Regions from separate parts of the Saccharothrix sp. NBAS 001 genome, predicted to be linked through region 1. Evidence: riboswitches for the same ligand, from Rfam matches in the RefSeq annotation. Region 1 holds a riboswitch; each other region holds the start of a gene.
The links. Region 1 has a riboswitch for cobalamin ahead of AC0HI0_RS04565 (CbtB domain-containing protein). Riboswitches for the same ligand answer to the same signal wherever they lie in the genome.
Positions count from the first base shown of each region.

Region 2: another riboswitch for cobalamin. It lies ahead of cobN (cobaltochelatase subunit CobN); the one in region 1 lies ahead of AC0HI0_RS04565 (CbtB domain-containing protein).
Region 3: another riboswitch for cobalamin. It lies ahead of AC0HI0_RS06365 (ribonucleoside-diphosphate reductase subunit alpha); the one in region 1 lies ahead of AC0HI0_RS04565 (CbtB domain-containing protein).
Region 4: another riboswitch for cobalamin. It lies ahead of AC0HI0_RS26690 (putative cobaltochelatase); the one in region 1 lies ahead of AC0HI0_RS04565 (CbtB domain-containing protein).

Region 1 covers NZ_CM153251.1:1,013,865-1,020,910, forward strand. The annotation lists gene AC0HI0_RS04545 (MFS transporter) at 1-58, opposite strand, end outside; gene AC0HI0_RS04550 (PAC2 family protein) at 122-1,018, opposite strand; gene AC0HI0_RS04555 (HAD family hydrolase) at 2,010-2,642, shown strand; gene AC0HI0_RS04560 (CbtA family protein) at 3,352-4,101, opposite strand; gene AC0HI0_RS04565 (CbtB domain-containing protein) at 4,110-4,295, opposite strand; cobalamin riboswitch at 4,327-4,502, opposite strand; gene AC0HI0_RS04570 ((2Fe-2S)-binding protein) at 4,775-5,452, opposite strand; gene AC0HI0_RS04575 (GNAT family N-acetyltransferase) at 5,536-6,717, opposite strand; gene AC0HI0_RS04580 (GNAT family N-acetyltransferase) at 6,895-7,046, shown strand, end outside.
Region 2 covers NZ_CM153251.1:141,916-148,961, reverse strand. The annotation lists gene AC0HI0_RS00710 (ABC transporter substrate-binding protein) at 1-901, opposite strand, end outside; gene cobN (cobaltochelatase subunit CobN) at 1,214-4,786, opposite strand; cobalamin riboswitch at 4,821-4,951, opposite strand; gene AC0HI0_RS00700 (hypothetical protein) at 4,964-5,971, shown strand; gene AC0HI0_RS00695 (precorrin-8X methylmutase) at 5,968-6,588, shown strand; gene AC0HI0_RS00690 (precorrin-2 C(20)-methyltransferase) at 6,585-7,046, shown strand, end outside.
Region 3 covers NZ_CM153251.1:1,458,725-1,465,770, forward strand. The annotation lists gene AC0HI0_RS06350 (DUF6069 family protein) at 1-110, shown strand, start outside; gene nrdR (transcriptional regulator NrdR) at 124-600, opposite strand; gene AC0HI0_RS06360 (ribonucleotide-diphosphate reductase subunit beta) at 724-1,794, opposite strand; partial or broken gene AC0HI0_RS06365 (ribonucleoside-diphosphate reductase subunit alpha) at 1,791-4,705, opposite strand; cobalamin riboswitch at 4,772-4,989, opposite strand; cobalamin riboswitch at 5,125-5,334, shown strand; gene metE (5-methyltetrahydropteroyltriglutamate--homocysteine S-methyltransferase) at 5,452-7,046, shown strand, end outside.
Region 4 covers NZ_CM153251.1:6,250,567-6,257,612, forward strand. The annotation lists gene AC0HI0_RS26670 (bifunctional cobalt-precorrin-7 (C(5))-methyltransferase/cobalt-precorrin-6B (C(15))-methyltransferase) at 1-291, opposite strand, end outside; gene AC0HI0_RS26675 (cobalt-precorrin-4/precorrin-4 C(11)-methyltransferase) at 293-1,387, opposite strand; gene AC0HI0_RS26680 (cobyrinic acid a,c-diamide synthase CobB) at 1,453-2,826, opposite strand; gene cobO (cob(I)yrinic acid a,c-diamide adenosyltransferase) at 2,823-3,437, opposite strand; gene AC0HI0_RS26690 (putative cobaltochelatase) at 3,447-5,441, opposite strand; cobalamin riboswitch at 5,481-5,605, opposite strand; gene AC0HI0_RS26695 (TetR/AcrR family transcriptional regulator) at 5,581-6,183, opposite strand; gene AC0HI0_RS26700 (quinone oxidoreductase family protein) at 6,280-7,046, shown strand, end outside.

The sequences.
Region 1 (7,046 bases):
CGCCGGCGTACAGCCCGACCACCGCGAGCCGCCGAGTGCCCGTCCGCACCTGAGCCACCCGCCGAGTGTCCCCCACCGACCCCCGCGCGGGGCCCGGGGTGTGATCAGCGTCCGAGCGCGGTCACAGCCCGGTCGGCCCGCGCCCCGGCCCGCGACCCCGCCGGCGCAGGTAGCGCTCGAACTCCGCCGCGATCGCGTCGCCGCTCGCCTCGGTGATCTGGATCTCCGCGTCGCCGCGCTCCTCCAGCGCCCGCACGTAGTTGCGCACGTCCTCGTCCTCGTCGGCCATCTCGCTGACCGTGCGCTCCCACTCCTCGGCCTGCTCGGGCAGCGCGCCCAGCGGCACCTCGACGTCGAGCACCTCCTCGACCCGGTGCAGCAGCGCCAGGGTCGCCTTGGGCGAGGGCGGCTGGGACACGTAGTGCGGCACCGCCGCCCAGAACGAGATCGCCGGCACACCGGCCTGCACGCACAGGTCCTGGAACACCCCGACGATGCCGGTGGGCCCCTCGTAGCGGGACCGCTCCAGCCCGAACTTCTGCGCCGCCGCCGCGTCGTAGGCGGTGCCGGTCACCGGGACCGGGCGGGTGTGCGGGGTGTCCATGAGCAGCGCGCCGAGCGTGACCACGGTGGTGACGCCCAGGTCCTCGATGTGGCCGAGCAGCTCGGCGGCGAACTTGCGCCAGCGCATGTTCGGCTCGATGCCGTGCACCAGCACGACGTCGGTGGCCGAGCCCGGCGGCCGGCACACCGACAGCCGAGTAGTCGGGAATTCAACCCTTCGGGTGATGCCGTCCACCATGCGGACGGTGGGCCGGGTCACCTGGAAGTCGTAGTAGTCGTCCGGATCGATCTCCGCGAGCGGCGTGGCGTCCCAGGTGAGTTGGAGGTGCTCGATCGCCGTGCTGGCAGCGTCTCCAGCATCGTTCCACCCCTCGAACGCCGCCACCATGATCGGGTTGGTGAGCGGTTTCGCGGGGTCGAAGGGGATCTTGGCGGCCTGGTCCGGATCGGTCACCGGGTCAGACTACGACCACCGCCGCGGACCCGACGCCGTAGGCTTGTGGCATGTCGGCTCGTGTCTCCCCGCCCGTCCCGGACGCGCCGGCCGACCGGCCCGTCACAGCGGGTGGCGCGGTGGACACCAGCCCCTGCCCAGCCCCGCCGACGAGCAACGACACCGCAGGTCACAGCCGGTGCGCCGAGATCGTGAACGCACCCGGACCCGATCTTGCGCACCGCGACCGCCCGGCGGGCGCGGACGCCCCGGACACCTTCGGGCCGGGCGCGATCGGCGGGCCGCGACCACGCCGGCGCCCGATCCGCCCCGATCGCCTTCGCCCTGCCCGTCAGCGGCCGGCGCGACACCCCGACGCGTGACCGGAGCGGAGCGCGTGATCCGGCGGGAACGCCGGTTCCGGACAGCGGTGGTGGTGGCGGGACCGCCGGCGACGGCCGGGGGAGTGGCCGCGTCCCTCGCGTTCGGCAGGCCGGCGCAGGATCCGCTCGACCCGGGCGTGCGGACGCGGGGCGTCGTGGCCCGGTCCGGGCCACCGGAGCCGGGCCACGGGAGTCGGGCGGCAAGCACACCGGAGACGCTGGACCGGTCGACATCCGGCACGGGGTCGACGGCGGTACCAGGACGGCGGCCCGGTCCGAGTACCGCGACCCCGGACCGGAGTCCACCGTCGGCCGCGAGGTCGAGGTCTTCCACGACCCGGCCGTCCCGGGGCGGGCCCGCACCGCCGAACTGGGCCAGGACGTGCCCGCCTGGCCGTTCACCGCGGCCTTGGTGGACTCGGCGGGTGCCCGGCCTGACCGGCGGGGGCGCGCCGCCCGCCGCGCGGTGGTGGCGGCCCGGTCGGCTCGGCGAGTGGCGGCCCGGCACGACCGGTGCGTCCGGCCCGGACCCGAAACGGCCGTGGTCCGGAGTGGTGCGGAAAGCGGAGAGTCCGCTCGGTGAAGGTGGAGGAAGCCCCGTGGTGAGCGTCGAAGCGGTGCTGTGGGACATGGACGGCACCCTGTTGGACTCGGAGAAGCTGTGGGACGTCCCGCTCTACGAGTTCGCCGAGAAGATGGGCGGCACGCTGTCGCTGGAGACCCGGCAGGCCATGGTCGGGTCGAACGTGCCCACGACCATGGCGTTGCTGTTCGCCGAAGTGGGCCTGACCCCGACGCAGGAGGAGACGGCCGACGGCGCGGCGTGGATCCTTCGGCGCACCGAAGAGGTGTTCCGGGCCGGGCTGCCGTGGCGGCCGGGGGCTCGGGAGGCGTTGCGCGCGGTGCGGGCGTCGGGCGTGCCTATGGCGTTGGTGACCTCGACCGAGCGGGCGTTGACCGAGGTCGCCCTGGACACCATCGGGCGTGACCTGTTCGACGTGACGGTGTGCGGTGACGAGGTGGACGGCAACAACAAGCCCCTCCCGGACCCGTACCTGAAGGCCGCTGCCCTGCTCGGCGTGGACGCTGCGGCGTGCGTGGCGATCGAGGACTCGCCGACCGGCGTGAGGTCGGCGGTGGCGGCGGGGTGCACGGTGCTCGTGGTGCCGTGCGACGTCCCGGTGCCGCCAGGCGAACGCCGCGTCTTCCGCGACTCCCTGGTCGGCGTCGACCTGGCAGCCCTCGCCGCCCTCCGCGCCTAGGCAGTGTCCTGTAGTTGGCCATCTAGTTGATCATCGGAGTCAGAGCTTGATGGCGGCGATGGTGAGTTCGGCCGCCGCGCGGACCGAGGCTCACGCGGCGGGTGATCTGGTCTGCCCGTTCGGGACAGGTGCACACGATCCGGCGCGTCCGCGCAGGACCCGCCCGGTGGACTTGTGCGAGTGGGCCTTGTCCGCGACGGCACCCTCGGGCCGGACGCGGGGACGTCCCGGTCCGGATCGGGCGACGCGGCTGCCGTCGAGCGGCGGCGGCAGCCGAGGGTCGTCCCCGGCGTGACCCGGCGTGACGATGACGCCGGCGGCGCATCCCCTTTTTCCGGGCCCCGGCGGCGTGCCGGTGGGCCCGGACGATGCCGGAGTCGACGCCGATGATCCACTCCGGTTCGCCGACCGAGTCGTCCTTGACGACCACACGGTCGAAGATCCGCTGCCTGCGGCCACGCCCCGGTACCGGTAACAACGACTCGATCACAGCCCACGCCCGATCGGTCAGCCCACCACGACCCACCATGAACCAGAACCACCAGACACCCTGATCAACGGCTCACAGGACACTGCCTAACACCGCCTAGACCTCCTGGACCCCGGACAGCTGCCGGGCGTCGCGGCCCGGACGCGACAACGGCACGTCCCCCGCAGTGCGGTCAACTGGGGACGTGCCGTTGTCGGCAGTGCCTTGAGCCGGCTCCGGTCAGGCGACGGCGGCCTTCGTCCTGCTGGTGGTGCCGCGCACTGCCGGGTCGACCAGCAGACCGAACACCACGCCGAGACCCAGCCACAAGGTGGCAGTCTCGGCGAGCGACGCGAGGCGGAACTCCCACAGCACGTTGCTCGGCATGTCCGCCGGCACCGCGTCCGGCGGACCCGGGAACACCAGCAGGATCACCGCGAACGCGACCACCACGGCCAGCGCGACCACGGTGGCCCGCACCGGCCCGCTCAGGTGCTCCAGCCGGGACGCCAGGAAGCTCGCCCCGAACACCACCAGCAGACCGGCCGCGATGACGCCGAGGTAGAGCACCGTCCGGTAGTCCACCGTCTCCGGGTCGCCCACCGCCGGCGGGTTGGCCGGGTACTTGACGGCCGGCAGCAGCGCCGCCGCCCCGAACACCGCCGCCGCGAGCGTCACGCTCCGGCCGAACGGCGGCCGGCCCGCGAACCAGCGCCGCGACCCGGCGTACGCGGTGGCGAACAGCGCGCCCACCGCCAGCCCGACGATGATCGCCGCGAGCACGCCGCCGAGCATCTGGGTGCCCCGGCCGAACATCTCGCCGTGGTCGTGCGCACCGGGCTCCACCGGCGCGGCGGCACGGGCCTCCTCGACGGCCAACGCGGCCCGGATCGGCACCTCGACCACGACGAGACCGACCAGGCCCGCGAGCAGACCGCCGACGCCACCCGCGCCGACGCCCCGCAGCAGTAGGTTCTTGTAGGTGTCCACGGCCGGCCCTAGTGGCACGGGACGCCGAGCGCGTGACGCCCGTCGTGGAAGAACTCGTGCAGCGACTCGGCGGCGTGGCCGAGCGCGATGCCGTTCTCCTGGAGGACCAGCCAGGTGATCAGCAGTGCGACGAGTGCGACGGCGTAGGCCCACTTGGGAATGGGGATGGACAGGGTGTGCGCGGGGCTCGTCAAGACGGCCTCCTCCATACCTCGTGGAAGGTCAACAACTACTCGCGCCGCAGCCGGTCTCCTGACTCCCGGATCGACACCGTCCCCGCGTCTTCCCAGTCGCACCGCGCGACCAGTGACGTTCTCGGCGGGTTGGCTCCCCGGTCACAGTGGCGAGGACCGCGCCGGATTCCCACCGGCTTCCCGTCCACTGCGGCTGTGGAACCGTAGATGTCCACTGCGTCCGGGCACAACCGACCAGACGAGTTGTCGTCTACCTCACGTGCACCAAACACGATCAAGCGCCGCTTTTGTCCTGGTTCTCCGCCCGCCGGACCGGGACGTCGCAGGTAATCGCCGCCCCCTGAGGGCACCCCGGCCGAGCCGTCACCGACTGTTCGCCACGCGTCCCACATGTCGGCACGCCCGTCCCGCACCGCCCTGAACCGACGATTGGTTCCCGCCGGGCGGCAGGCGCCTGCGGCGACCGTCGCAACGGCGGTTCACCGCGCCGGGAGCGGGCAGTCCCCACAGGTCCCGCCACCGTCGAGGCGGTAGTAGAGGCAGCAACTGCGCCGCCGGAACGCGACCTCGCCGGGAAACGGGATGAAGTCGCCCGACCCGAGCAGCGGCGACTCGCCCAACAGCCGTTCGCCCAGCGCCACGCACTGCTCGGCGGACGCGGTGCCGCTGCGGCTCACCGTCCGCAACGCCCCGGCGACCGCCGACGCCGCGTTCCCCCACAACAACCCCCGAGCCACCGGCACGACGCCCCGGATCGCGGCCACCACCGGCTCCAACGACTCGGCGATCGACACACCCGGGACAGGTTCGCCGATCCGCACCCGCATCCCGTCCGGCCCGAAGTGCCACCACACGTTCCCCGGCCGGATGTCCGGCGCGACCCCGCCCACGGCGTGCGCGGCGACCGTGGGGCACAGCAGCCGCGCGGTGTACCCGAGGAAGAACAGGGACGCCGAAACCCGGGCCTCCCCGGTCCGATACCGCTCGCCGATGGTCCGCAACGCGTCCGGCAGCGCCTCCCCGCCCACCAGGTCGTCGCCCGATCGCCAACCGCCGCCGTCCGCGTCGGGAGCGGGGCGACCCACGTCCAAGGCGAAGAACGGGCTGATTCCCCGGATCCGGCGCAGCGTGGACAGCACTGGGGTGTAGTCGGACACGTGGCCAGTGTGCCCGCCGCCGATCGGGACACGACGACCACGGTGATGGGTCTGCCGCTCGGGTCGGGTGTCGAGTCGGCCGGTTACGGGATGTAGAACGTCAGGATGTCGCTCCGGACCGGCGGGAACAGCACGGTCATCAGGTCGGCGTTCGGGCCCGGGTAGACGTCCGGGAACCGCGCGGTCAGCCCGCGCAGACCGTGCGGGCCGAACAGCAGCGACGCCAGCAGGTCCGGCGCCACCCCGGCCCCGCCGGCGGCGGCCGGTGCCTGCATCACTCCGCCGGGGACGACCTGGCCGACCTCGCCCGCCTTGAACGGCAGGCGGACGTGCGAGCGGTAGAACGACAGCACCGCCTCGCCCTCGTCGTCGCCGAACGGCGAGGCGGCCAGCCGCCTGCCGAACACCGGACGCAGGTGGTCCAGCAACGCCACCGGGTCGGCGATCCGCACGTAGTACGAGTTCGCGTCCTCCGGCACCGGCCCCAGGAGCGGTTCGAGCGCCGCGCCCGCGACCGTCCCCGGACGCTCGTTGGCCGCCGTCGCCCCGGTGTGCGCGACCAGCGCGTGCACGGCGGCGGCGTCGACCGCGGCCACCTCGCCTAGGTGCACGCCTTCGTCCGGCGGCGTCGAGCGACCGGTGCCCACCGGCACGCCGTCCCGTTCCACCAGCCACTGCCGGCTGCCGCCGCGCGCCACCAGCCAACGCCACAGCTCGGTCGCGTGCGGCATCCGCAGGTCGGCCCGCCGCTGTTCGGCGTCCTGCAACGCCGCCATCGCCGGGATGTCGTCGAGCGTCGCCTCACGCACCACGTCGGTGCTCGGCGGCGGCGTGCCGACGACGTCGCGGGTCGGCGCGATCGGGATCGCGTAGGTGTAGCCGAACCGCCGGTAGAAGTACGGGATGCCGATCATGACGTTGACCAGCTGCCCGCGCGCCGCCGACCGCTCGTGCGCCCACCGCATCAACTCCCGGACCAGGCCGCGACCCTCGTAGTCCCGGTGGGTCGCCACCAGTTCCACCTGCCCGGCGGGGATCTCCACGCCGTCCAACACGAGTGTCTCGTTCAGCAACGTCGTCGTGGACACCACCCGGTCGCCGTCCACGATGACCGCGCACGTCTCCCACCCGGCATCCGGGTCCGACACCACCAGGTCGTGGTCGACGGCGTCCTCGGGCTCGCCCCGTTCGGCCAGCAGGCTGCCGATCTGGTCGAGGTCGCGTGGCTCGGCGGTGCGCAGCACCAAGCCGTCGGGCAACGTCATCACCGCAGTGTCTGCGTACTCCTCTCGTCGTGCCACTGGATTTCCGGGCCGGCTGTCAGGGGTCGGCTGGCCGGGTCTGCTGTCTGGGTCGGCTGGCTGGGCTGCACCTCCGGACCCCGGTCCATCGGTGACCGAATCGATTTGGCGGCCCGGCTTCGGGTGCCGCACAATCCGGCCATGTCCTGGCTGCCGTCCGACTTCGTCCACCCCACCCGTGTCGAGCTGGGTGCGGACCACCACCTGAGGCCGATCCAGGAGTCCGATGTGGACCTGGACTACCCCGCCGTCATGGGTTCGCGGGAACGGCTCTGGTCGATCTTCGGCGAGAA
Region 2 (7,046 bases), 870 kb from region 1:
CGCCCCAGTTGCCGCCGCCGCCCGGGAACGCCGCCGTCACCGCCCACTTGCCCGCGTGCTCGGCCCCGGCGTTGCCCTCGATCACGCCGAGCATCCACGACGGGCACGTCTTGGTGGCGAACGCCGACTGCTTGAAGCCGTCCTGCCACTCCTTGCTCCACGCCACGAGCTTCGCGGACTGGCCGCGCGCCACCGCGCCGGTCACCTGGTCCCAGATCCCGCGGTCGTCGTTGACCTCGATGGCCAACTTGTCGTCCCGGTCGAAGAACCCGGTGGCCGCCTGGTTGTGCATGGGGTTGAAGATCTGCGCCGCCGAGTCGAACCACGGCTTCCCGACCGCCGCCACGTACTGGTCGCCCGCCGCGAAGTACGAGTCCCAGGTGGCGAACATCCGGCGCACGCCCTCGGGATCGGTCGGCAGGCCGGCCGCCGACAGGAGATCCGTCCGGTAGCACATGGCCAGCGGGCCGATGTCGGTGCCGTAGCCGATCAGCTTGCCGTCCTTGGTCGTGACGGCGTCGACCTTCCACTTGAGCCACCGGTCCGGCCGCACGTCGCCCGGCCCGATCTCGTTGAGGTCGTTGAACTTCCCGGACTTCGCCAGCACCTGGCTGAGGAACCCCTCCTCGACCGCCTCCACGTCGGCGGTCCCCGATCCGGCGGCCAGCTTGGTGAACAGGTTCTGGTGGTGCGGCGCGGCCTGGCCGGTCTTGCGGTGGGTGATCTTGACGTCCGGGTGCGCGGCCTCGTACTCGGCGAAGAGGTCCTCGTAGCCGAACTCGTTGAACGTCGCGACGGTCAGCTCGACCCGACCGTCCGAGCCGGCACCGCCGGAACCACACGCCGCGAGCACGGCGGCTCCGACCAGGACCGAGGCCAGGACTGCTCGACGTTGGCGCACGAGGACTCCTCACATGATCGGCGGCATTCTGGGAGCGCTCCCAGACCCGCCGAAGTGTGGTGCGCGCCACCCGCCGTGTCAAGCACGCCGTCCCACATCGCAGGCCCACCACGCAAGAAGACGAAAGCTCGAAAACCCTTGGCAACCAACACGACCCCGGCGAAATGATCCGCCGGGGTCGTTGCGTCGAACAGCCTAGCGCCCCGCTCGACACCGCCGCCGGGCACCTCGGGATCAACCGCTCAGGATCGGCGACCCAGATCAAGCGCTCAAGATCGGGCGATCAAGGTCGGGCGATCGAAATCGACCCGCTCACCGCCCGTCCTCCAGGTCGCCTTCGGTCTGGAGGTACACCGCGCGCAGGGCGTCCAACGTCGCCGCCTCCGGGTGCTCCCACATCCCCCGGTCGGCCGCTTCCAGCAGCCGCTCCGAGATCCCGTGCAACGCCCAGGGGTTCGACTCGGTGAGGAACTTCTGGTTCTCCGGGTCCAGCACGTAGCTGGCCGCCAACTGCTCGTACATCCAGTCCGCCACCACACCGGTCGTGGCGTCGTAGCCGAACAGGTAGTCGACGGTCGCCGCCAGCTCGAACGCGCCCTTGTAGCCGTGCCTGCGCATCGCCGCCAGCCAACGCGGGTTCACCACGCGGGCCCGGAAGATCCGGTTCGTCTCCTCGTGCAACGTCCGCGTGCGCACCGCGTCCGGCCGCGTGCTGTCGCCGACGTACGCCGCCGGTGCCTTGCCCGTCAACGCCCGCACGGTCGCGACCATGCCGCCGTGGTACTGGAAGTAGTCGTCCGAGTCGGCGATGTCGTGCTCGCGGGTGTCGATGTTCTTGGCCGCGATGGCGATCCGCCGGTACGCGCTCTCCATGTCGACCCGCGCCTCGACGCCGTCCAGCTCGCGACCGTACGCGTACCCGCCCCACACCGCGTAGACCTCGGCCAGGTCGGCGTCGTCGCGCCAGTTGCGGCTGTCGATCAGCGGGAGCAGCCCGGCCCCGTACGCGCCCGGCTTGGACCCGAAGATCCGCAGCGTCGCACGCCGCCGGTCGCCGTGCTCGGCCAGCTCGGCTTCGGCGTGCGCCCGCACGAAGTTCTCCGAATCCGGCTCCGCCAGCCCCGCCACCAGCTGCACCGCGTCGTCCAGCAGCGCGACCACGTGCGGGAAGGCGTCCCGGAAGAACCCGGAGATCCGCACCGTCACGTCGATCCGGGGCCGGCCCAGCTCCGCCTGCGGCACGACCTCCAGCCCGGTCACCCGGCGCGACTGGTCGTCCCACACCGGCCGGACGCCCAGCAGCGCCAGCACTTCCGCGATGTCGTCGCCGGAGGTGCGCATCGCCGACGTGCCCCACACCGACAGGCCGACCGACGCGGGCCACTCGCCGGTGTCCGCGCGGTAGCGCTCCAGCAGCGAGTCGGCCATCGCCTGCCCGGTCTCCCAGGCCAGTTTGGACGGCACGGCCTTCGGGTCCACCGAGTAGAAGTTGCGCCCGGTCGGCAGCACGTTCACCAAGCCGCGCAACGGGGACCCGCTCGGCCCGGCCGGCACGTACCCGCCGTTCAACGCGTGCAGCAGGTTCGTCATCTCGTCGGTCGTGCGGGCCAGTCGCGGCACGACCTCCAGCGCGCCGAACTCCAGGATCCGCGCCACGTCCTCGGACTCGGTCAACGTCCGCGCGACGGCCGGGTCCCAGTCCGCGTCCTCCATGGCCTGCACGAGTTCCCGCGCACGCGCCTCCACGGCGTCGGTCGAGGCGCGCGTGGTGTCGTCGAGCCCCAACGCCTCCCGCAGGCCGGGCAGCGCGGCGACCTGGCCGGCCCACATCTGCTTGGCCTGGAGGATGGACAGCACGAGGTTGACCCGGGTCTGCCCGGTCGGGGCCTCGCCGAGCACGTGCAGCCCGTCCCGGATCTGGACGTCCTTGATCTCGCACAGCCAGCCGTCGACGTGCAGGATCAGCTCGTCGAACTCGGCGTCGTGCGGCCGGTCGTCCAGCCCCAGGTCGTGGTCGAGCTTCGCGGCCTGGATCAGGGTCCAGATCTGGGCGCGGATCGCGGGCAGCTTGGCCGGGTCCATCGCGGCGATGTTGCCGTGCTCGTCCAGCAGCTGCTCCAGCCGCGCGATGTCGCCGTAGCTGTCCGCGCGGGCCATCGGCGGCACCAGGTGGTCGACCAGGGTGGCGTGCGCGCGGCGCTTGGCCTGCGTGCCCTCGCCCGGGTCGTTGACCAGGAACGGGTAGATCAGCGGCAGGTCGCCCAGCGCCGCGTCCGGGCCGCAGCCGGCGGACATGCCGACCGTCTTGCCGGGCAGCCACTCCAGGTTGCCGTGCTTGCCGACGTGCACCACCGCGTCCGCGCCGAACTCGGCCTCCAGCCACCGGTAGGCGGCCAGGTAGTGGTGGCTCGGCGGCAGGTCCGGGTCGTGGTAGATGGCGATCGGGTTCTCGCCGAACCCGCGCGGCGGCTGGACCATCACCACCACGTTGCCCGACCGCAGGCCGGCCAGCACGATCTCGCCGTCGCGGTCCTTCGAGCGGTCCACGAACAGCTCGCCGGGCGCCGGGCCCCAGTGCCGCTCCATGTCCTCGCGGGTGTCCTCGGGCAGCGTCGCGTACCACTCGCGGTAGCGCGCGGCGGGCAGCCGCACCGGGTTGCCCTGGATCTGCTCCTCGGTCAGCCAGTCGACGTCCTGGCCGCCGGCCGCGATCAACGCGTGGATCAGCGCGTCGCCGTCCAGGTTGGCCACGCCGGGCAGCTCGTCACCGATGTCGTAACCGTTGTCCTGCAACGCCTTCAGCAGACGGACCGCGCTGGCCGGGGTGTCCAGGCCGACCGCGTTGCCGATCCGCGAGTGCTTGGTCGGGTACGCCGAGAGCATGATCACGATCTTGCGCTCGGCCGGCGGGATGTGCCGCAACCTCCCGTGCCGCACCGCGATCCCGGCGACGCGCAGCGCGCGCTCGGGGTCCGCCACGTACACGGTCAGGCCGTCCTCGTCGATCTCCTTGAAGGAGAACGGGACGGTGATGATCCGCCCGTCGAACTCGGGGATCGCGACCTGCGTCGCGGTGTCCAGCGGGGACAGCCCGTCGTCGTTCTCGTCCCACGCCGCGCGGCTGCTGGTCAGGCACAGCCCTTGCAGGACCGGGATGTCCAGCTCGGCGAGCGCGCCCACGTCCCACGCGTCGTCGTCACCGCCGGCCGACGCGGTCGCGGGCTTCGTGCCGCCCGCCGCCAGCACCGTGACGACCAGCGCGTCGGCCTTGCGCAGCTCGGCCAGCAGCGCCGGCTCGGCGGTGCGCAGCGACGCGCAGTACACCGGCAGCGCCCGGCCGCCCTTCTCCTCGATCGCGTCGCACAGGGCGTGCACGAACGCGGTGTTCCCGGCCACGTGGTGCGCCCGGTAGTACAGGACCGCGACCACCGGCCCCGCGCCGGTCCCCGCGGCGCCGTCCGGCCGCTCCAGCACGCCCCAGTTCGGCGCGGCCTGCGGCGGGTTGAAGCCGAACCCGGTCAGCAGGACCGTGTCGGAGAGGAACTTGTGCAGTTCGGCGAGGTTCACCGGACCGCCGTGCGCCAGGTAGGCGTGGGCTTCGGCGCAGACGCCGCCGGGCACCGTGGACAGCTCCATCAGCGGCGCGTCGGGGTTCTGCTCACCGCCCAGCACCACCACCGGGCGGGGGCCGGCGAGCAGCAGGTCCAGGCCCTCTTCCCACATCCGCCGCCCGCCCAGGATGCGCACCACCACCAGGTCGACGCCCTCCACGAGGGCGGGCAGGTCGTCGGCGGTCAGCCGGGCGGGGTTGCCCAGCCGGAAGTCCGCGCCGCTCGAACGGGCGGACAGCAGGTCCGTGTCGGAGGTCGACAGCAGCAGGATCACGTGCGGGCTCCATCCCTCGGGGGTCCTCGCCCCAGGTCGTAGGGGACGGCGGGCGGAGTTCCTGACTCCCGGACTCGCGTCCGGTCACAGTGGCGGGACCGCGCCGGATTCGCACCGGCTTCCTCCTGTTGCTTCGCCGTTCCGGCCCACCCTAACCGGGGAGTTAGCATCCAGCCCATGCCCCAGGACCGCGAACGCCCCGACGCCTGCCCCGGCGCGGTCGACGTGCACCGGGCCGCGGACGGCGGGTTGGCGCGCGTCCGGGTGCCCGGCGGCACGCTGTCCGCCGCGCGGTTCGACGTGCTCCGGCAGGCCGCGCTGGACCTGGGCGACGGTTGGCTGGAACTCACCTCGCGGGCGAACGTGCAGATCAGGGGCCTGGCACCGGGCGCGGAGCACGAGTTGGGCGCGCGGCTGCGCGACGCCGGCCTGCTGCCCTCGCCGACCCACGAGCGGATGCGCAACATCATCGCCGCGCCGCTGGAGGACAACCAGGACCTGGTGGACGCGGTGGACGCCGCGCTGTGCGGGGTGCCCGGCCTGGCCGACCTGCCCGGACGCTTCCTGGTCACGGTGGGTGAGGCGGTCAGCGGCCTGGGCGGTGACATCGGCCTGGTGGGTGACGCGCTGTTGCTGGCCGGCCGCGACTCGGGACTGCGCGTGACCGACCCGGTGGCGGCCGTGGTCGCGGCGGCCGAGGAGTTCCAGGCGATCCGGGGCACCGCCTGGCGTTTGTCCGAAGTGGACGGCGGTGTGCGGAAGATCACCGCTGCGCTGGGCGTCCCCGGGCCGAGAACCCTTGATCCGGCTGTGATTCCGGTCGCACCCGGTCCGCACGGCGACCGCCTGGTGGCGGGGGTGCCGCTGGGCCGGTTGGACGCGCGGCTGCTCGCGGGCACGCCGGTCCGGGTCACGCCGTGGCGCGGCGTCGTGGTGCCCGCCGGCACCGACACGTCCGGTCTGTTCACCGATCCGGAGTCGCCGTGGCGCGGGGTGACCGCGTGCACCGGCCGGCCGGGCTGCGCGAAGTCGCTGACCGACGTGCGGGCGGACGCGGCCCGCTGGATCGGTACCCCGCACCGGGGCCAGGTGCACTGGTCGGGCTGCGCGCGGCGGTGCGGCAGGCCGGCTGGCGACGTGGTGGAGTTCGTCGCGACCGGCGACGGGTACGAGGAGATCAGGTGACCAGCTACATCAAGGACGGCGCGGAGATCTACCGCCGGTCGTTCGCCACCATCCGCGCCGAGGCCGACCTGTCCGGGCTGCCGGCCGACGTCGCGCGGGTCGCGGTGCGGATGATCCACGCGTGCGGCATGGTCGACCTGGTCGACGACATCGGCTACTCCCCCGGCGTGGTGTCCGCCGCGCGCGCGGCGCTGCTGGCCGGCGCGCCGGTCCTGTGCGACGCGCAGATGGTCGCCTCCGGCGTGACCCGGCGCAGGCTGCCCGCCGACAACGAGGTGCTGTGCCTGCTCGGCGACCCGAGGGTGCCCGCGCTGGCGGAGCGGCTCGGCAACACCCGCAGCGCCGCCGCGCTGGAGCTGTGGGGCGACCGGCTCGGCGGCTCGGTGGTCGCCATCGGCAACGCCCCGACCGCCCTGTTCCACCTGCTCGACCTGGTCGCCTCGGGCGCGCCCCGGCCGGCCGCCGTGCTGGGCATCCCGGTGGGGTTCATCGGGGCCGCCGAGTCCAAGCAGGCGCTCGCCGAGAGCGGTCTGGAGCACCTGGTCGTGCGCGGTCGGCGCGGGGGCAGCGCCATGACCGCGGCGGCCGTCAACGCGATCGCGAGCGAGGACGAATGACCGGCAGGCTCTACGGCGTCGGGGTGGGCCCCGGCGACCCCGAACTGGTGACCGTGAAGGCCGCCCGGCTGATCGGCGAGGCGGACGTGGTGGTGTTCCACAGCGCCCGGCACGGCCGCAGCGTGGCGCGCCGGATCGCCGAGCCGTACCTGCGCGGCGACCAGGTGGAGGAGCAGCTGGTCTACCCGGTGACGACCGAGGACTCCGACGACTACCAGGGCGAGATCGACGCGTTCTACGCCGAGTGCGCCCAGCGGCTGGCCGCGCACCTGGACGCCGGGCGGACCGTCGTGGTGCTCGCCGCCGGCGACCCGTTCTTCTACGGCTCCTACATGCACCTGCACAAGCGGCTGGCGGACAAGTACCCGGCCGAGGTGGTCCCCGGCGTCACGTCGGTCAGCGCCGGCGCGGCGGTGATCGGCCGGCCCCTGGTCGAGCGGGACGAGGTGCTGACCGTC
Region 3 (7,046 bases), 440 kb from region 1:
TCATGCTCAACGGGGTGGCCCGCAGTGGCACCAGGGCGTACCCGGACCGGGTGTACCCGGATCGCGGGTACACCGATCGTGGGTACCCGGATCGCGGACCGGGGGTCTGACCGCCGGGGCGGCCTACTCCTGCTCGTCCGGCCCGGTGGCGTCGTCCTGCCCGGTGCGCAGCGCGGTGATCGCCTTCTCGAAGTCCTCGACCGACGAGAAGGACCGGTACACGCTGGCGAAGCGCAGGTAGGCGACCTGGTCGAGTTCGCTCAGCGGGCCGAGGATCGCCAGGCCCACCTCGTGGCTGGGGATCTCGGCGGACCCGGTCGAGCGGATGGTCTCCTCGACGCGCTGGGCGAGCAGGTGCAGGGCGTCCTCGTGCACCGGGCGGCCCTGGCAGGCCCGGCGCACGCCGTTGACCACCTTGTCCCGGCTGAACGGCTCGGTCGCCCCGGAGCGCTTGACCACGGCCAGGACGGCTTCCTCGACCGTGGTGAACCTGCGCCCGCAGGCGGCGCACGACCGCCGGCGGCGGATCACCTGGCCCTCGTCGACCTCGCGCGAGTCGACCACGCGGGAGTCCGCGTTGCGGCAGAACGGGCAGCGCACAGCTGGTCGCCTTTCCCACGGCCTGGACGCCCGTCGCGCCGGGGCGGTCGCGACGGGCGCTGGACAGATCTCGCGCTACCGTAGCCGGGGCCGGGGTCCGCGCCCCGGCCCCCCGTGCTCGGCTCAGTCCCAGTCGAGCGACGCGCCGGAGGCGTACTCGGTCACCCGGGTCTCGAAGAAGTTCTTCTCCTTCTTCAGGTCGATCGCCTCGGACATCCACGGGAACGGGTTGTCCGACGGGCCGAAGACCGGGGCGAGGCCGAGCTGCGCGCAGCGGCGGTTGGTGATGAAGTGCATGTACTGCTCGCACTGGTCGGCGTTGAGGCCGAGCAGGCCGTTGGGCATGGTGTCGCGGCCGTAGGCGATCTCCAGCTCGCACGCCTCGCCCAGCATGGTGCGCACCTCGGCCTGGAAGGCGTCGCTCCACAGGTGCGGGTTCTCGATCTTGATCTGGTTGATCGAGTCGATGCCGAAGTTCAGGTGGATCGACTCGTCGCGCAGGATGTACTGGTACTGCTCGGCGATGCCGATCATCTTGTTGCGCCGCCCGAACGAGAGGATCTGGGCGAAGCCGGTGTAGAACCACATGCCCTCGAACACCACGTAGAACGCCACCAGGTCGCGCAGGAACGCCTGGTCGGTCTCCGGCGTGCCGGTGCGGAACTCGGGGTCTTCGAGGTGCTGGGTGTAGTTCAGCGCCCACGCGGCCTTGTCGGTGATCGACGGCACCTCGCGGTACATGTTGAACAGCTCGCCCTCGTCCAGGCCCAGCGATTCGCAGATGTACTGGAAGGTGTGGGTGTGCACGGCCTCCTCGAACGCCTGGCGCAGCAGGTACTGGCGGCACTCGGGGTTGGTCAGGTGGCGGTACACGGCCAGCACGATGTTGTTGGCCACCAACGACTCCGAGGTGGCGAAGAAGCCGAGGTTGCGCTTGATGGTGTGGCGCTCGTCCTCGGTCAGCCCGGTGGGGGAGCGCCACAGGGCGATGTCGGCCTGCATGGAGACCTCGGTCGGCATCCAGTGGTTGGCGCAGCCGGCCAGGTACTTCTCCCACGCCCAGTGGTACTTCAGCGGCAGCAGCTGGTTGACGTCCGCGCGGGCGTTGATCATCGACTTGTCGTCGACGTGCACCCGGCCCGCGCCGCGCTCGATGGAGCCCAGGCCGGAGGTGTCGGGGAGGTCGGTGGTCACTGGCAGGCCTCGCAGTCGGGGTCGGTGATCGAGCAGACGAGCGCGTCGTCCGACGTCACGGTCGGGATCGTCGCCGGCACGGCCGCCGGCGGGGGCGGCGCGGCGGGCGTCGGCGCGGGGGAGGCGGCGGGGGAGCCGCGGGTGCCGCGCCGGGCCGGACGGCGTTGAGCTTGCCGTCGGTGCCGCGCAGGGTGGACTTCTCCACGCTGGTGGCCGCGGTGGACCGCAGGTAGTAGGTGGTCTTGAGGCCCTTGTGCCAGGCCAGCCGGTACAGGTTGTCGAGCTTGCGGCCGTTGGGCGCGGCGATGTAGAGGTTGAGCGACTGCGCCTGGTCGATCCACTTCTGGCGGCGCGACCCGGCTTCGATCAGCCACTCGGAGGGCACCTCGAACGCGGTGGCGTAGAGGGCCTTGAGGTCGTCGGGCACCCGGTCGATCGGCGCGAGCGAGCCGTCGAAGTACTTCAGGTCCGACACCATCGCCTCGTCCCACAGGCCCAGCGCCTTGAGGTCGGCGACCAGGTGCCGGTTGAGGACGGTGAAGTCGCCGGACATGTTCGACTTCACGTACAGGTTGCGGAAAAGCGGCTCGATGGACTGGCCGACACCGCAGATGTTGGAGATCGTCGCGGTCGGCGCGATCGCCATCGTGTTGGAGTTGCGCATCCCGCCGCGCACCTTGGTGCGCAGCGCGTCCCAGTCCAGAGTGGACGAGGTGTCCATGTCCAGCGCGCCGTCGCGGGCCTCGGCCAGCAGGGCGATCGAGTCGATCGGCAGGACGCCCCGGCTCCACAGCGAGCCGTCGAACGACTCGTAGCTGCCGCGCTCGCGCGCCAGGTCCGCCGACGCCGACAGCGCGTGGTAACCGATGTGCTCCATGCTGCGGTCGGCGAACTCCACGGCCTCCGGCGAGCCGGGCACCAGCCGCAGGGTGAACAGCGCGTCGCTGAACCCCATCAGGCCCAGGCCGATCGGCCGGTGCCGCAGGTTGGACCGGCTCGCCTCCGGGATCGTGTAGTAGTTGATGTCGATCACGTTGTCCAGCATCCGCACGGCGGTGCGCACGGTGCGCTCCAGCCGCTGGGCGTCCAGGCCCCGCGTGGTCACGTGGTTGGCCAGGTTGACCGAGCCGAGGTTGCACACCGCGACCTCGTCGGCGCCGGTGTTCAGGGTGATCTCGGTGCACAGGTTGGACGAGTGCACGACACCGGCGTGCTGCTGCGGCGAGCGCAGGTTGCACGGGTCCTTGAACGTGATCCACGGGTGGCCGGTCTCGAACAGCATGGTCAGCATTCGCCGCCACAGCTCCGTGGCCCGGACGCGCTTGAACACCCGGATCTCGCCCCGGTCGGCGGCGGCCTCGTAGGCGCGGTAGCGGGCGGCGAAGTCCAGGCCGTAGCTGTCGTGCAGGTCCGGCGTCTCGTCCGGGGAGAACAGGGTCCACTCGGCGTCCGCCTCGACCCGGCGGAGGAACTCGTCGGGCACCCAGTTCGCGGTGTTCATGTCGTGCGTGCGCCGCCGGTCGTCGCCGGTGTTCTTGCGCAGGTCGAGGAACTCCTCGACGTCGACGTGCCAGGTCTCCAGGTACGCGCACGCCGCGCCCTTGCGCTTGCCGCCCTGGTTGACCGCGACCGCCGTGTCGTTGGCGATCTTGAGGAACGGCACGACGCCCTGCGACTGGCCGTTGGTGCCCTTGATGTGCGCGCCCATGCCGCGCACCGGCGTCCAGTCGTTGCCCAGCCCGCCGGAGAACTTCGCCAGCAGCGCGTTGTTCTGGTAGCTCTGGAAGATGCTCTTGAGGTCGTCGTCGACCGTGGTCAGGAAGCACGACGAGAGCTGGGCGCGGGTGGTGCCGGAGTTGAACAGCGTCGGGGTCGAGCACATGAAGTCGAACGTGGAGAGCAGTTCGTAGAACTCGATCGCCCGCGCCTCGCGGTCGTCCTCGCGCAGCGCCAGCCCCATCGCGACCCGCATGAAGAACGCCTGCGGCAGCTCGTACCGGACGCCGTGGTCGTGCAGGAAGTAGCGGTCGTACAAGGTCTGCATGCCGAGGAAGTCGAACTTCGCGTCGCGCTCCGGGCGGATCGCGGCCGCGATCCGGGCCACGTCGAAGGTCTCCAGCGCCGGGTCCAGCCGCTCCAGCTCGACGCCCAGCCGCACGTACGCCGGGAAGTAGTCCACATAGGACATCTGCTCGCCGGTCGCCTCCACCGGGCGGCCCGCCACCCTGGTCAGCACCTCGCGGCGGAGCTGGTCGAGCAGCAGGCGGGCGGCGACGAAGGAGTAGTTCGGCTCGGTCTCCACCAGCGTCCGCGCCGACATGACCAGCGCGACGGCCAGTTCGTCGACCGGGATGCCGTCGTAGAGCGCGCGCCGGACCTCGGCGAGCACCGGCTCCGCCGACACGTCCGCCAGGCCCGCGCACGCCTCGCCGACCACGACCGCGATCCGCTCCCAGTCGACCGGGGAGAGTCCGCCGTCGGCGTCCTTCACCCGGAACCGGACGGCGACCGGCGTGACCGCGCGGGCTTTCGCGTGCTCGTCGCGGTAGAGCACGTAGGCGCGGGCGACCTTGTGGTGGCCGCCGCGCATCAGCACGAGTTCGACCTGGTCCTGGATCTGCTCGATGTGCAGCGCGGTCTCCGGCCGGGCGTGCTTGCGCAGCGCGGCCTCCACCTGGGCGGTCAGCTCCGCCACGAGCGGGTGCAGGTGCGACGCCGCGGCCGCGCCGTCGCCCTCCACGGCCAGGAACGCCTTGGTCATCGCCACCTGGATCTTGGTGGGGTCGAAAGCCGAGACGCTGCCGTCGCGGCGGATCACCCGAACCTGGGTGACCCCGGTGCCCGTGGTTGTGGTCGACAAAGCCCTCTCCTCGCGAGCCTCAACGGCCCGGAGCACGCGGCGACCACGCATCGGCGCGCACGACGGCGCACCATCCGTGTCGGCCCGCCCACGAGGCCCCGGACACGCGCACGCCGGTCGGCGCGCGCATCGCTGGCAGGTCTTCGGACTCGCGGACACCCGGCTGTCCAGCCGGACCTACTGGCCGTCGCTTCCCGGGAGCACGCGCTCCCAGTGCTTCGTGACGGCGGTTGTTTCCGCTCACCGCTGCGGGGCAGTCCCGGACTCGCACCGGGTTCCCTCTTGCCTCCTCGGCCCTCGAAGAGGGCGTCGGAACCATCGACGGGCGAGACACTACATGTTGTAGATCGGTTCGCAACACGACCCCAGATGGGCGTGTCGCGTGCCGCGTGATGTAGGTCTCCGGGACCGTCGCGCGGGCCGTCGCGCGGGCGCTTCCCGGTCCTCGGGACGGGGGCCCACCGTGCGCTACGCTCGCGGGTGCTGGTGGTTCGCCCCGGTCTGAAGTCGGTCGGGGCGAGGCAAGAGGGAACCCGGTGGGAATCCGGGACTGCCCCGCAGCGGTGAGCGGGAACGAAAGCCGTCAATCGAGCACTGCGCGCGAGCGTGGGAAGCGACGGCCGGTAGGAGCGAGTGGTGCGCCCGCGAGTCCGAAGACCTGCCACCCGTCCGCGTGCCCACCGGGCCCGCGGTGTCCGGTGGCCTCTCGGGTGGGCAGCGGCGGACGCGGCACGTGCCGCCCGCGAAGCGTGCCCGGGAATCCCCGGGCGTCCCACGCGCTCGCGAGGAGAGAGCTAGTGACCAGCGAAATCGGCGCCACCGTCCTGGGCTACCCCCGGATCGGTCCACGTCGGGAACTCAAGCGGGCGGTCGAGCGGTACTGGGCCGGGGACATCGACCGGCAGGCCCTGCTGGACACCGCGGCGCGACTGCGCGCGGCCACCTGGGCGCAACTGCGCGACGCCGGGCTGGACTCGGTGCCCGGCAACACCTTCTCGTTCTACGACCACGTCCTGGACACCGCGTTCCTGGTCGGTGCGGTCCCGCCGCGCTACCGGCGCGAATCGGAGCTGGACAGCTACTTCGCGGCGGCGCGCGGCACCGACGACCTGCCGCCGCTGGAGCTGACCAAGTGGTTCGACACCAACTACCACTACCTGGTCCCGGAGATCGAGCCGGACACGGTGTTCCGGCTGGCCGGCGACAAGCCGCTGGCCGAGTACCGCGAGGCCCGCGCGCTGGGCGTCACCACCCGTCCGGTCGTGCTGGGCCCGGTGACGTTCCTGTTGCTGGCCAAGGGGACCGACCCGCTGGCGCGGCTGGACGACCTGGTCGACGTCTACGTCGAGCTGCTGGTGGAGCTGGCGGCCGAGGGCGTCGGGTGGGTGCAGCTGGACGAGCCCGCGTTCGCCGCGGACCGCACGTCGGCCGAGCTGGCCGCGCTCGGCCGCGCCTACACCCGCCTGGCGTCCCTGCACTCCCGGCCGAAGCTGCTGGTCACCGGCTACTACGGGTCGCTCGGCCCGGCGCTGGAGGTGCTCGCCGGCACCGCCGTCGAAGCCGTCGGCGTGGACCTGGTCGCGGGCTCGGTGGACGGCATCGCGGCCGTGCCCGCCTTGCGGGACAAGACCTTGGTGGCCGGTGTGGTCGACGGCCGCAACGTGTGGCGCACCGACCTGCGCCGGGCGCTGGCCACCGCCGTGCCGCTGCTCGGCCTCGCCGACGAGGTGGTGATCTCGACCTCCTCGACGCTGCTGCACGTGCCCTACGACCTCGACGCCGAGACCGCGCTGGAACCGGCGGTGCGCGGGCGGCTGGCGTTCGCCCGGCAGAAGGTCCGCGAGGTCGTGCTGCTCGGGCAGGCGCTGCGCGAGGGCGTGGACGGGGCATGGGCGGACGCGGCGGACGAGCCGCTCGCCGCTCCCCGCCGGGACGACACCGTGCGGGCGCGGCTGGCCGGGCTCGGGCCGCACGACCGCGACCGCGCGCCCTACGCCGAGCGGGCGGCGGCGCAGGACGCCCACCTCGGCCTGCCCGCGCTGCCCACCACGACCATCGGGTCCTTCCCGCAGACGACCGGGATCCGCACCGCCCGCGCCGGCCTGCGGTCGGGCGAGCTGGCGGCGGGCGAGTACGACGAGCGGATGCGCGCCGAGATCGCCCGGGTGATCGCGTTGCAGGAGGACATCGGGCTCGACGTGCTGGTGCACGGCGAACCCGAGCGCAACGACATGGTCCAGTACTTCGCCGAGCACCTCGACGGCTTCGCGGTCACCGACCTGGGCTGGGTGCAGTCCTACGGCTCGCGGTGCGTGCGCCCGCCGATCCTGCACGGCGACGTGTCCCGGCCAGCGCCGATCACCGTGCCGTGGAGCGCCTACGCCCAGTCGCT
Region 4 (7,046 bases), 5.2 Mb from region 1:
GGCGTCCGCCGCGCACAGCACGAAACCGGGGTCGACCCAGCGCCGGACCACGGCGTCGGCCGGGTCCGCCGTGGACAGCCCGGACGCGTCGGCCACGGTGAGCGTCCGCCGCCAGCCGGCCAGACCCCGGGCCAGTTCGGCCGGGTCCGCGCCGGACACCACGACGGCGGGCCGGGCGCGGCACACGTTGAGCGCGTGGCGCGGGCCGTGCTCCTCGACGTCCACGACGGTCACCGAGCCCCACGTCCGACCGGTGTCGGCGAGGAACCCGTGCAGCGCGACGACGTCCACGTCAGTTGGCGCGCTTGGTCTTCTTGGCGCGTGGCGCGGCCGGCTTGCGCGGCGTGGTGCTGGCCTGGACCGTGGTCGGCTTGCGCTTGGCCGCCGCCGCGACCGTCGGCTTCGGCTTGGCGGGCTCCGCCTCGCCCGCCACCGCCACGACCTCGCCCGCCACCACGGCCACCGACAGGGCGTCCGCCGGCACCTCGGTCACGGGCTCGTCGGGGACCAGTTCCAGCACCGGGTCGTCGCTCTCGGGCTTGGGCTTGGCCGGCGCGGACCGGCGGGCCCGCGCGGTCTCCTGCCAGTCGTGCACGGCCGACCACGCGGCGACCGAAGCCGAATCGCGGGACGCGCGCATCGACCACTTCGACCGGGTCCGGCGCACCGGCTCGTCACCGGCCGCCGCGCGCCGGGTCGTGGCGGGCTTGAGCACCTCGCCGACCAGGAAGAGCGTGGTGCGGTAGAGCTTGTGCTCCTTGACGCACGCCTCCAGCTCGCCCAGCGTGGTCTGCGCGACCGTCTCGTCGGGCAGGGAAACCTTGTACGCCACCACGACCGGCGTGTCGTCGGGGTAGCCGCCCGCGCGCAACTGCTCCACGATCCGGCCGGTCCGCGCGCCGGACGCGCTGATCGCCATGGTGGTGCCGTGCGCGGCGAACTCGGCCACGTGCTCCGCGCCCTCGGGCCCGGTCAGCACCAGCGACTGCGCGACGTCCGAAGTGGTCAGTTCGCGCCCGACGGACGCGCCCACGGCGGAGACCGCCGACACGCCGGGCACGACCTCGACGGCCAGGCCGAGCTTCTGGCACGTCTCGTGCTGCTCGCGCAGGCCGCCCCACAGCGACGGGTCGCCCGCGTGCAGCCGCACCACCTTGAGCTTGCTCGCCGACGCGCGCCGGTACAGGTCGACCACCTCGGACTCCGACACCCGGGAGAAGTCCACGAGTTCGGCGTCCGGGCGGGCGTGCTCGCGCACGCACTCGGCCTCGACGACGGCGGGCGACCACACCACCACGTCGGCCTCGGCTATCCGCTTCGAGCCCCGGACGGTGATGAGATCGGCGGCACCGGGACCGGCGCCCACGAAGGTGACCCGACCAGTCATCACAACTGCTCCCCACGACGTGTACGGCTTGGTGGGCAAGGACCGTACCGCGCCGGCGCGAACCACTATCGAGTGGCCTCGTACCGCACGGGCTCGGTCGCGCAGGCCCGCACGAAGCGGGCCACGGCCTCCGGCGCGGACGCCGGATGCGTGTGCAGGTAAGACGCGTGCACGCCGTCGAGCACGAACCCCTCGGCGACCGGCCGCTGGTCGTGGCCGCGCCACTGCCAGGCCGGCCGGGCGCCCGAGGGCGCGCTCAGCGCGGTCCGGTGGAACTCGTGCCCGGTGATCCGGCTGCCCGCCCGGGCCAGCACCGAGTCGAACGGCGCGACGGCGTCGCGGTAGCCGAGCGTGAGGCGCGGGGTCATCGCGCCGACCGCGTCGAGCACGCCGCACATCGGCGCGCCGTCCAGCTCGCGCGCGAGGTAGAGCAGCCCGCCGCACTCGGCGTGCACCGGGCCGCCGGCGGCGGCGAACGCGGCGACGGCGGCGCGCAGCCCGTCGTTGGCGGACAGCTCGGCGGCGTGCTGCTCGGGGAACCCGCCGGGCAGCACCAGACCGGCCGTGCCGTCCGGCAGGCCCGGGTCGCGCAGCGGGTCCACCACGACGACGTCCGCGCCGGCCGCGCGCAGCAGCTCGACGTGCTCGGCGTAGCCGAAGGTGAACGCCGCGCCGCCCGCGACCGCGACCACCGGGTTGCCGCCGACCGGCGCGACCTCCGCGGCCGGGTCCCAGGTGGGCACGGCCAGCGCCGGCACCTGCGCGGCGAGCCGGCGCACCGCGGCCAGGTCGACGTGCTCGGCGACGGCCGACGCGATCGCGTCCACGGCGTCCAGCGCGGGCTGCCCGTGCTCGGCGGCGGTGACCAGGCCCAGGTGCCGGGAGGGCAGCCGGAACTTGTCGTCGCGCGGCAGCACGCCCAGCACTTCCAGCCCGACCTCGGCGCACGCCCCGCGCAGCACGTGCTCGTGCCGCTCGGAGCCGACCTGGTTGAGGATCACGCCGCCCAGCCGCACGGTCGGGTCGTAGCCCCGGAAGCCGTGCAGCAGGGCCGCCAGGCTGCGGCTCTGGCCGCGCGCGTCCACCACGAACAGCACCGGCGCGGACAGCAGCTTCGCGACGTGCGCAGTGGACCCGATGCCCTCGGTGTCCACCCGCCCGTCGAACAGGCCCATCACGCCCTCGACCACGGCCAGGTCGCAGCCGCGCGCGCCGTGCGCGAACAGCGACGCGACCCGGTGCTCGCCGACCATGACCGGGTCCAGGTTGCGGCCCGGCCGGCCGGTGGCCAGCCCGTGGTAGCCGGGGTCGATGTAGTCCGGCCCGACCTTGAAGGGGGCCACCCGGTCCCCCGCGCGGCGCAGCGCCGCCATCAGGCCGGTGGCCACGGTGGTCTTGCCGCTGCCCGACGCGGGCGCGGCGACCACCAGGCGGTTCACCACTCGATCCCCTTCTGGCCCTTCTGGCCCGCGTCCATCGGGTGCTTGACCTTGGTCATCTCCACGACGAGGTCGGCGACGTCGACCAGCGCCGCCGGCGCGTACCGGCCGGTGATCACCACGTGCTGGTGGCCGGGCCGGTCGCGCAGGGTGGCGACCACCTCGTCGACGTCGATCCAGCCCCAGTGCAGCGGGTAGGTGAACTCGTCGAGCACGTACACGCCGTGCCGCTGCGCGGCCAGCCGGCGGGCGATCTCGCGCCAGCCCTCCAGCGCGGCGGCGGCGTGGTCCTCCTCGGTGCCCGCCTTGCGGGACCAGGACCAGCCCTCGCCCATCTTGTGCCACTCGACCGGGCCGCCCTCGCCGGTCTGCTCGTGCAGCCGGCCCAGCGCGCGGAACGCCGACTCCTCGCCGACCTTCCACTTCGCCGATTTCACGAACTGGAAGACGCCGATCGACCAGCCCTGGTTCCACCCGCGCAGCGCGAGCCCGAACGCGGCGGTCGACTTCCCCTTCATCTCCCCCGTGTGCAGGATGGTCAGGGGCCGGTTGCGCCGCTGCTTCGTGGTGAGCCCGTCGACCGGGACGACGGACGGCTGTCCTTGGGGCACGGCGGTCTCCTAGGCGGCCCGCGCGGCGCGCACGACGCCGGCGACCTGGTCGGCGGACAGTTCCTCCAGGCGCAGGCACACCGCGCCCAGCGCCTGGGCGACCCGGCCCGCGAGGCCGAGCCGGACGTGGCCGGACTCGCAGTCCACGACCACCGCGGCGACCTCGTCGGCGGCCAGCAGGCCGGCCGCGCGCAGGGCGTCGCGCATCGGGTCGCCGCCGGAGCCGGTGGCGGTGGCGCGGCCGTCGGTGAGCAGCACCACCAGCGGGCGGCGGCGCGGGTCGCGGACCCGTTCGACCTCCAGCACCCGGCGGGCGCGCAGCAGGCCGTCGGCCAGCGGGGTGCGGCCACCGGTGCGCAGTTGGCGCAGCCGGGCCGCTGCGGCGTCCACGGAGTTCGTCGGCGGCAGGGCGGTTTCCGCGCCCGCGCCCCGGAAGGTGATCACGCCGACCTTGTCCCGGCGCTGGTAGGCGTCGCGCAGCAGGGAGACCACCGCGCCGCTGACCGCCGACATGCGCTGCCGCGCGGCCATCGAGCCGGACGCGTCGACCACGAACAGGACCAGGTTGCTCTCCTTGCCCTCGCGCACCGACAGCCGCAGGTCGGTGCCGCGCAGCAGCAGACCGGGGCCGCTGCGCCCGCGCGCGGCCTGGAACGGCGCCGCCGCGCCGAGCGTGCCGACCAGGTGCAGGCCCGACCCGTCCGAGGTGGACGAGCGGACCACCCGGCCGGTGCGGGCGCGGGCCCGGGAACGCTTGCCGGGAGCGCCTTCGCCGACACCGGGCACCTGGAGCAGCCGGGCCTTGAACGACGGCGCGGGCGCGTGCGTGCGTTCGCCGGACGACCCGCCGGGCCGCTGCGGCGCGGAGCTGTCCGAGGTGGCGTCGGACGGGGTTTCGGGGGCGTCCTGCGGGAGCCCGCCGCCGTCGTCCGGGCCGTCCGGCCCGTCGTCGGGACCGCCGTCGTCGGGGCCTTCGTCGTCGGGGTCGTCGGCGGCGTGCTCGGCGCCCTGCCGCATGGCGTCTTCGAGCTGCTGCTCCTCCAGGCCGGGCTCGTCGAACGGGTCGCGGCGCTTGCGGTGCGGCAGGGCCAGCCGGACGGCGGCCTCCACGTCCGGCTCGGCGACCTCGTCCGCGCCGCGCCACGCGGCGTGCGCGACGGCGGTGCGGGCCACGACCAGGTCCGCGCGCATCCCGTCGACGTCGAACGCGGCGCAGATGCCGGCGATCCGGCGCACCTCGGCGTCGGGCAGCACGACGGCGGACAGCCGGGCGCGCGCCGCCACGATCCGGGCGGCCAGCGCGGCGTCCTCGTCGGCCCACCGGGCGGCGAAACCGGCGGGGTCGGCCTCGTAGGCCAGCCGGCGGCGGATCACCTCGGTCCGGGTGCCGACGTCGCGGGCCGCCCGCACGGCCACGGTGAGGCCGAAGCGGTCCAGCAGCTGTGGCCGCAACTCGCCCTCCTCCGGGTTCATGGTGCCCACCAGGAGGAACGACGCGGCGTGCGAGACGGATACGCCCTCGCGCTCGACGTGCGCGCGACCCATCGCGGCGGCGTCGAGCAGCAGGTCGACCAGGTGGTCGTGCAGCAGGTTGACCTCGTCCACGTAGAGCACGCCCCGGTGCGCGGCGGCCAGCAGGCCGGGCTGGTAGGCCCGCACGCCCTCGGTCAGCGCGCGCTCCAGGTCCAGCGAGCCGATCAGCCGGTCCTCGGTCGCGCCGACCGGCAGTTCGACCAGGCGCGCGGTGCGGCGTTCCGCCGGGCCGTCGTGCGGGCCGTCCGGGCACTCGGCGTCCACGGCGGGGTCGCAGCCGAAGCGGCAGCCGGCGACCACGTCCAGGGTCGGCAGCAGCGCGGCCAGGGCGCGGACCACGGTCGACTTCGCGGTTCCCTTCTCGCCTCGGACGAGCACCCCGCCGATACCGGGGTGCACGGCGTTGAGCAGCAGCGCCGTGCGGAGGTCGTCGTGGCCGACGACGGCGGAAAAGGGGAAACGCGCGCCCATGCGGCGGTGTCCTTCCTCGGGTGTCCACGCCCGGGTCCGGTGCGGTGAGATCGGGGGCCGAGTTCCTGACTCCCGGATCCACGTGCCCGGTCACAGTGGCGGGACCGCGCCGGATTCGCACCGGCTTCCTCGCGCACCCCTACAGCCCCGGCATCGTCGCACTTCGGTCGACCGGCTCCAAGTCCCCGGTGAGCACTGCGCGGGCGAGCGCGGTCACACCCGAACGGACCTGCTCGACCGGCAGCCCCATCCGGTGGACCAGGTGGTGGACCACCTCGCCGCGCAGGTTGGCCAGCAGCGCGTGCGCCAGGTAGTCGGCGTCCGAATCGGGCCTGACCTGCGCGATCAGGTCCTGGAGGCGGCGGTGGGTGAGGGCGAAGTTCGCGTCGCACCCGGTGCTCGCGGCCGTCACCCGCTCCAGCGCCCGGATCACCGGCAGGGAGGCCAGCACGTGGTCGAACAGGGTGCCGACGAACGTGATCACCCTCTCGGCGGCGGGCAGGTCCGCGGCGGTGACGAGGATCTCGGACTCGGCCAGCCACGCCCGCGCGCTCTCCGCGACGACGGCCTGGACCAGGCCCTCCCGGTCGCCGAACCGGCGGAACAGGGTGCCCTTGCCGACGCCCGCCGCGACCGCGACGTCCGCCATGTTCACGCCGTCGAGGCCGTGCTCGCCGATCAGCCGGCAGGCGGCGGCCAGGATCGCCGCGCGGTTGCGCGCGGCGTCCGCACGTTCGGCCACCGGCGAACCTCCCCTTGACAAAAGCGGACCGTTGGTCCGTATTGTAGCGGAGGTCAACCGGACCAATGGTCCGGTTAATCCGTCGAAGGGGGAGCCATGCGCGCGGTGCGGTTCACGGAGTTCGGTCCGGCCGAGGTGCTGCGGGAGGTCGAGGTGCCCGACCCGGTCGCCGGACCGGGCGAGGAGCTGGTCCGGGTCACCGCGATCGGCGTCAACTACGGCGAGACGGTGATCCGGTCGGGCCGGGGCGCGAAGCTGTTCCCGTGGTACCCGGCGGCCGTCACGCCGGACGGGCGGCTCGGCTCCGAGGTGGTCGGGGTGACCGCCGACGGCCGGCGGGTGATCGGCGTGCCGTCCGGCGAGGCGTACGCGGAGCTGGCCGTGCTCAAGGAGCCGGTGGAGGTCCCCGACGACGTCGACGACCACCGGGCGCTCGCCCTGTTCCTCCAGGGCGCCACGGCCGTGCAGGCGGTCCGCCGGGTCGGTCTCGTGGCCGGTGAACGGGTGCTGGTCGAGGCCGCCGCGGGTGGGGTCGGCAGCCTCCTGGTGCAGCTCGCGGCGCGGGCCGGGGCCGTCGTGGTGGCCGCCGCGCGGGGGGCGGAGAAGCTGGCGCTGGCCCGTGACCTGGGCGCGCACGAGACCGTCGACTACGGCGTGGACGGCTGGCACGAGGGGGTCGCCGAGGTGGACGTGGCGTTCTCGTCGGTCGGCGGGTCGGTGGCGCGGCGGTCGTTCGAGCTGCTGCGGCCCGGTGTCGGCCGGCTGCTGCTGTTCGGGTTCGCGAGCGGCGAACCGCTCGACGTCACGCCGTCGGAGGTGTTCGCCAAGGGCGCGGCGCTGATCGGCCTGGCCCAGCGGGCCAC